2 regions of the Streptomyces camelliae genome follow, and region 2 is predicted to be linked to the other one. Evidence: riboswitches for the same ligand, from Rfam matches in the RefSeq annotation. Region 2 holds a riboswitch; the other holds the start of a gene.
The links. Region 2 has a riboswitch for glycine ahead of gcvP (aminomethyl-transferring glycine dehydrogenase). Riboswitches for the same ligand answer to the same signal wherever they lie in the genome.
Positions count from the first base shown of each region.

Region 1: another riboswitch for glycine. It lies ahead of gcvT (glycine cleavage system aminomethyltransferase GcvT); the one in region 2 lies ahead of gcvP (aminomethyl-transferring glycine dehydrogenase).

Region 1 covers NZ_CP115300.1:2,954,129-2,957,529, forward strand. Annotated here, with positions in the region: gene O1G22_RS13285 (enhanced serine sensitivity protein SseB) at 1-483, opposite strand, end outside; gene O1G22_RS13290 (AAA family ATPase) at 574-1,218, opposite strand; glycine riboswitch at 1,382-1,479, shown strand; glycine riboswitch at 1,480-1,592, shown strand; gene gcvT (glycine cleavage system aminomethyltransferase GcvT) at 1,635-2,762, shown strand; gene gcvH (glycine cleavage system protein GcvH) at 2,936-3,322, shown strand; gene glyA (serine hydroxymethyltransferase) at 3,327-3,401, shown strand, end outside.
Region 2 covers NZ_CP115300.1:7,615,157-7,618,557, forward strand. Annotated here, with positions in the region: gene O1G22_RS34905 (PRC-barrel domain-containing protein) at 703-1,074, opposite strand; glycine riboswitch at 1,194-1,288, shown strand; gene gcvP (aminomethyl-transferring glycine dehydrogenase) at 1,463-3,401, shown strand, end outside.

The DNA of each region.
Region 1 (3,401 bases), 4.7 Mb from region 2:
CTCGAAGAGACGGACCCGGCCGCCGGTGTCGGGGTCGCCGTCGAGGGGGGTGCGGCCGGCGCGGCACAGCTCGGCCACGGCGGCCGGCGGGAGCGGGATGCCGACCAGCGCGTCCGGGTTCACGGCGAGGCCGACCTGCGGGGGCAGGCCGCGGGCGAACTCCACGGCCGGGGCGATGGTGTACGACATGTGGGAGCCGGCCGCCTGGCGCAGCTGCTCCTCGGAGCTGAACACCGGGACGTAGGCCTGGCCGTCGAGCTCCAGCGTGGGCAGGTCGAGGGTGCCGCTGCCCGGCCCGCCGCCGTTGGGCAGCGGGATCCACAGGAAGCTGCGGCCCAGCACCTCGATGATCCGGCCGGCCGCGGCGGGAATGCCGAGGGAGGCCGAGAGCACCTCCTCCAGCTCGTTGCCGGGCCAACCGCCGTGCGGGTGGGGGTGTGTCTGTGCCGGGAAGTCCGCGGGAAAGTCCGCCGGGAAGTCCATCTGCCTACCGCCTGCTGGGAACCACTGCTGTGACCATGAAGGCTAGCGGGTGGCTGTGACAGTCCCCTCACCGTGTGAACACGGTCCCCCTCATCCGGTGAAGTCGATCCGGTGCAGGGTGTCCGCCGCGGCCCGGTCCAGCAGGGTCGCCGAACCGACACCGGCCGGCAGCTCGCCCCGCTCCGCGGCGGCGAGGAGGCGGGCGGTCGTACGGCGGTGGCGGGTGAAGGCGTAGCGGGAGACGCCGCGGCCACGCTCGCGCTGACCTGCGCGGGCGGTCTCCGGTGCCACGTCGAGCAGGAGCAGGTGGAGGGTGCCGCCGCGTCGGCGGGCCTCGCGGGCGAGCCAGCCGCGCACCCAGGGCTGCGTGCCGCAGTCGTGCACGACGACGCCCTCGCCGTCGCGCAGGGCGCGGCGCAGACCGGCGTAGTGGGCGAGGCGGACCAGCGGGCGGTAGAGCGCGTAGGGGACGAAGCGGGGGACGCGGGCGTCCCAGCGGTCGCGGGTGTCCTGGGAGTCGATGCGCCGGCCGGTCACCGTGCGGTGCATCAGGGTCGACTTGCCGCTGCCGGGCAGGCCGGTGATCACCACCAGGTCCCCGGGGCCGAAGAGCAGGGCGCGGGGGCTGCGGCCCGACCGGTCGCGCAGGTCGCGGACGACCGTGGCCGGGGCGGAGCGCTGCTTCGGCACCGCGATGCCACGGATGGCGGTGGCGTACACCGGGGTCCTGTTCACCGTGATCGTCCTCCCCTGTCGATTCAGTAATAGCCCTGCCCGTGAAACGTAAAGAGAAGGTAATAGCCAAAGGTCGGCGGTAAGGTCCGCGTCCTGCCACAGGCCGGTTACAAAAGCCCCGTCGGCGTGCGATGATGTGGCCGCCAACTGCATACCGGCCGTTTGAATCCGCGCGGGAGAGTCCCCAGCAGCCTTCGCTGGGGCGCCGAAGGAGCAAGTCCCTCCCTTGAATCTCTCAGGCCCCGTTACCGCGCGGGCGAGGCACATCTGAAAAGCGGGCCGCTTCCGCAGTGGCTCCACCCAAGGTGCAAGCCGTGATCGTCCCCGTGGCGGTCGCGGCGAACCTCTCAGGTTCCGATGACAGATGGGGAGGAACGTTCCTCGCCCGTTCCGCTGTCCTGGGAGACGACCGACCGATGAGCAGTACCGAACCCACTGAGCCGCGCCATACCGCGCTGGACGCGCTGCACCGCTCGCTCGGTGCGACGATGACCGACTTCGCCGGCTGGGACATGCCCCTGCGCTACGGCTCCGAGCGCGACGAGCACGTCGCGGTGCGGACCAGGGCCGGTCTGTTCGACCTCTCCCACATGGGCGAGATCACCGTGACCGGCGCCGAGGCGGCCGCCTTCCTGAACTTCGCCCTGGTCGGCAACATCGCCTCCGTCGGCGTCGGCCGCGCCCGCTACACCATGATCTGCCAGGCCGACGGCGGCATCCTGGACGACCTGATCGTCTACCGGCTCGCCGACACCGAGTACATGGTGGTCGCCAACGCCTCCAACGCCCAGGTGGTGCTGGACGCCCTCACCGAGCGCGCCGCCGGCTTCGACGCCGAGGTCCGCGACGACCGGGACGCCTACGCGCTGATCGCCGTCCAGGGCCCGCAGTCCCCCGGCATCCTGAAGTCCCTCACCGACGCCGACCTGGACGGGCTGAAGTACTACGCCGGCCTGCCCGGCACCGTCGCCGGCGTCCCCGCCCTGATCGCCCGCACCGGCTACACCGGCGAGGACGGCTTCGAGCTGTTCGTGAAGCCGGAGCACGCGGTCGAGCTGTGGCAGGCGCTGACCAAGGCCGGCGAGGGTGTGGGCCTGGTGCCGTGCGGCCTGTCCTGCCGGGACACCTTGCGCCTGGAGGCGGGCATGCCGCTGTACGGGCACGAGCTGAGCACCTCCCTCACCCCGTTCGACGCCGGGCTCGACCGGGTGGTGAAGTTCGAGAAGGAGGGTGACTTCGTCGGGCGCGAGGCGCTCCTGCAGGCCGCAGAGCGCGCCGAGCAGAACCCGCCCCGGGTGCTCGTCGGGCTGATCGCCGAGGGCCGTCGCGTCCCGCGCGCCGGGTACGCCGTCGTCGCCGGCGGCGAGGTGATCGGCGAGGTCACCTCCGGCGCCCCCTCCCCCACCCTGGGCAAGCCGATCGCCATGGCGTACGTCGACGCGGCGCACGCGGCGCCCGGCACCGCGGGTGTCGGCGTGGACATCCGAGGCAGCCACGAGCCGTACGAGGTCGTGGCGCTGCCGTTCTACAAGCGCCAGAAGTAGAGACTGGGCGCGAGCGCGTTCCTCGCGGGCCCCGTCCCGTGGCGGGCACGTGACCCTGCGCACATCTCTCCCAAGCTTTCGACTTCGCTCAAGCAGGGGGACCTCCAGCCCACCAGCGGTTTTCGCAGTCCCCCCTTCATCAGCACTCCCGCGCGTACAGGAGAATTCAGGCCATGAACAACCCCCAGCAGCTGCGCTACAGCAAGGAGCACGAGTGGCTGTCGGGCGCCGAGGACGGCGTCTCGACGGTCGGCATCACGGAGCACGCGGCCAACGCGCTCGGCGACGTGGTCTTCGTCCAGCTCCCCGAGGTCGGCGACACCGTGACCGCGGGCGAGTCCTGCGGCGAGCTGGAGTCGACCAAGTCGGTCTCCGAGCTGTACTCGCCCGTCACCGGTGAGGTCACCGCGATCAACGAGGACGTCGTCGAGGACCCCTCGCTGGTGAACTCGGCCCCCTTCGAGGGCGGCTGGCTGTTCAAGGTGCGCGTCGCCGAGGAGCCGGCCGGCCTGCTCTCCGCCGACGAGTACACCGCCTTTTCCACCGGCGAGGAGTCGTAATCGCATGACCGTCCTGAACACGTCCCTGCACGAGCTGGACCCGGAGATCGCCGCCGCGGTCGACGCCGAGCTCAGCCGC
Region 2 (3,401 bases):
CAGGCCCCGGACGAAGCTGAGGTCTCGGGTGAAGCTCGGGGCTCCGGTCGCGGGTGAGATGTCGGATGGGGCTTGGGCCTCGCAGGAGGGTTGGGCTTCGGGTGTGTCTCAGGTCCCGGACGGAGCTTAGGTCTCCGGTGAGGCTTGGGTTCTGGTCGAGGCTCGGGTGTCGGGTGAGGGTGGGCTTCGGGTGTGGTTCAGGCTCCGGGCGAAGCTGAGGTCTCGGGTGAAGCTCGGGTTCCGGTCGCGGTTGGGGGTCGGGCCCTTGGTGAGGCTTGGGTTCCGGTCGAGGCTCGGGCGTTGGGTGACGGTCGGGCTTCGGGTGTGGTTCAGGCTCCGGGCGAAGCTGAGGTCTCGGGTGAAGCTCGGGTTCCGGTCGCGGTTGGGGGTCGGGCCCTTGGTGAGGCTTGGGTTCCGGTCGAGGCTCGGACGTTGGGTGACGGTCGGGCTTCGGGTGTGGTTCAGGCCCCGGACGGAGCTCAGGTCTCGGGTGAAGGTTGGGTTCCGGGTGGCGTCCGGGTCCGTGATGAAGCCCCGCCCGTAATGAAGCCCGTCTGTGAGAAGCCCCCCGTGGTGAAGCCCCGCCTGTGATGGCCCTGGCCCCTGATGGAGCCCCGACACCTGGACGGAGACCGGGGCTCTGAAGAAGCCCCGGTCTCTGGTGAAACGCCGGGGGCACAGTGGGGTCGGGGCGGCGGAGGGTCATGGTTCCTCTGAGCCTGCCAGTTTGCCGAAGTCGTGGTCCGGGAGGGAGGGCGGTGGGGCCGTGTCCAGGCCGTAGTGGTGGTAGAGCTGGAGTTCCTGGTCGGGGGAGAGGTGGCGGCCCACGCCGAAGTCCGGGGCGTCCTTGATGAGAGCGCGGTCGAAGGGGACGTGGAGGGTGCCCTCGATGAGTTCGCTCGGTTCCAGGGGGACGAAGGCGTCGCGGGAGAACAGGCCGGTGCGTATGGCCGCCCACTCGGGTACGCCGGTCGCGTCGTCCAGATACACCTCGTCGACGGTGCCGATCTTGGTGCCGTTGCGGTCGAACGCCTTGCGGCCGATCAGGTTGCGCGGATCGATGTCGGTCTGCACGGTCCCTCTCCCTCCACGTGGTCGCAACTCATCCGTAAGCACTACAAAAGAGCACATTCGCGGAGGCGGCCACTCGAAGGCTCGGGCGTTGACCTCGCTGGTAGTCTGACAACGGCTGCTGAACCCGTGCGGGAGAGTCCTCCGACCACTTCGGAGGCGCCGAAGGAGCAAATCCTCCCCGGAATCTCTCAGGCTCACGTACCGCACGGACGAGGTCACTCTGGAAAGCAGGGCGGGTGTCGACGGCTTCCGCCCTCACCGACGGTGAAAGCCGGGACCTTCGGGCGCCCGGTGAAGCTCTCAGGTTGAGATGACAGAGGGGGAGGCCGTCGGGGCACCCGTGCCGTGGTGTCCCTCGAAGGTCGCGTCAGACCAGGAGGCCTCCGCAATGACCGCCCATCGCCCCTCGCTCTCCGAGCTCGAACAGGGCATCCCGTTCGAGCAGCGTCACATCGGGCCCGACCAGGAAGCGCGGGCCAAGATGCTCGCGCACATCGGTTACGGTTCGCTGGACGAGCTGACCGCCGCCGCCGTGCCGGACGTGATCAAGAACGCCGACGCCCTCGATCTGCCGGACGCCCGCACCGAGGCCGAGGTGCTCGCCGAGCTGCGCGGGCTGGCCGACCGTAACCAGGTGCTCGGCTCGATGATCGGGCTGGGCTACTACGGGACGTTCACCCCGCCCGTCATCCTGCGCAACGTCATGGAGAACCCGGCCTGGTACACGGCCTACACGCCGTACCAGCCGGAGATCTCCCAGGGGCGGCTCGAAGCGCTGCTGAACTTCCAGACCATGGTCGCCGACCTCACCGGCCTGCCCACCTCCGGCGCCTCCCTCCTCGACGAGGGCACGGCCGCCGCCGAGGCGATGGCGCTGTCCCGGCGCATGGGGAAGAACAAGAAGGGTCTCTTCCTCGTCGACGCGGACGCGCTGCCGCAGACCATCGCCGTCATCGAGACCCGTGCCGAGCCGACCGGTGTCGAGGTCGTCGTCGCCGACCTCAGCGAGGGCATCCCGGCCGACATCGCCGCGCGCGAGATCAACGGCGTGCTGATCCAGTACCCGGGCGCCTCCGGTGCCGTACGCGACATCAAGCCGGTCATCGACCAGGCTCACGAGCTCGGCGCGCTCGTCACCGTCGCCGCCGATCTGCTCGCCCTGACCCTGCTGGTCTCGCCGGGTGAGCTGGGCGCGGACATCGCCGTCGGCACCACCCAGCGCTTCGGCGTGCCCATGGGCTTCGGCGGTCCGCACGCCGGCTACATGGCCGTACACGAGAAGTTCGCGCGCAGCCTGCCCGGCCGGCTCGTGGGCGTCTCCGTCGACGCCGACGGCAACAAGGCCTACCGGCTCGCGCTGCAGACCCGTGAGCAGCACATCCGCCGCGAGAAGGCCACCAGCAACATCTGCACCGCCCAGGTGCTGCTCGCCGTGATGGCCGGCATGTATGCCGTCTACCACGGGCCGGACGGGCTCCGGGCCATCGCGCAGCGGACGCACCGGTACGCCACGATCCTCGCCGAGGGGCTGAAGGCCGGCGGTGTCGAGCTCGTGCACGGTGCCTACTTCGACACCGTCACCGCGCGCGTGCCCGGCCGGGCCGCCGAGGTCGTCGCGGCCGCCCAGGAGAACGGCGTCAACCTGCGCCTGGTCGACGCCGACCATGTCTCCGCCGCCTGCGACGAGACCACCGACCGGGCTCAGCTGGGCGTCGTCTTCGCCGCCTTCGGTGTCAAGGGCGACGTCGAGGCGCTGGACGCGACCGCCGCCGACACCCTCCCCGAGGGGCTGCTGCGCGGTGACAGCTACCTCACCCACCCGGTCTTCCACCAGCACCGCTCCGAGACCGCGATGCTGCGCTACCTGCGCAAGCTCGCCGACCGCGACTACGCGCTCGACCGCGGCATGATCCCGCTGGGCTCCTGCACCATGAAGCTCAACGCGACCACCGAGATGGAGCCGGTCACCTGGCCGGAGTTCGGGCAGCTGCACCCGTTCGCCCCGGCCGAGCAGGCCGAGGGCTACCTCACGCTCATCCACGAGCTGGAGGAACGTCTCGCCGAGGTGACGGGATACGACAAGGTGTCCCTCCAGCCGAACGCCGGCTCCCAGGGCGAGCTGGCCGGGCTGCTCGCCGTACGCGGATATCACCGGGCGAACGGTGACGAGCAGCGCACCGTCTGCCTGATCCCGTCCTCCGCGCACGGCACCAACGCGGCCAGCGCCGTCATGGCCGGCATGAAGGTCGTCGTCGTCAGGACCGCCGAGGACGGCGAGATCGACGTCGAGGACCTGCGCGCCAAGATCGAGCAGTACCGCGACGAGC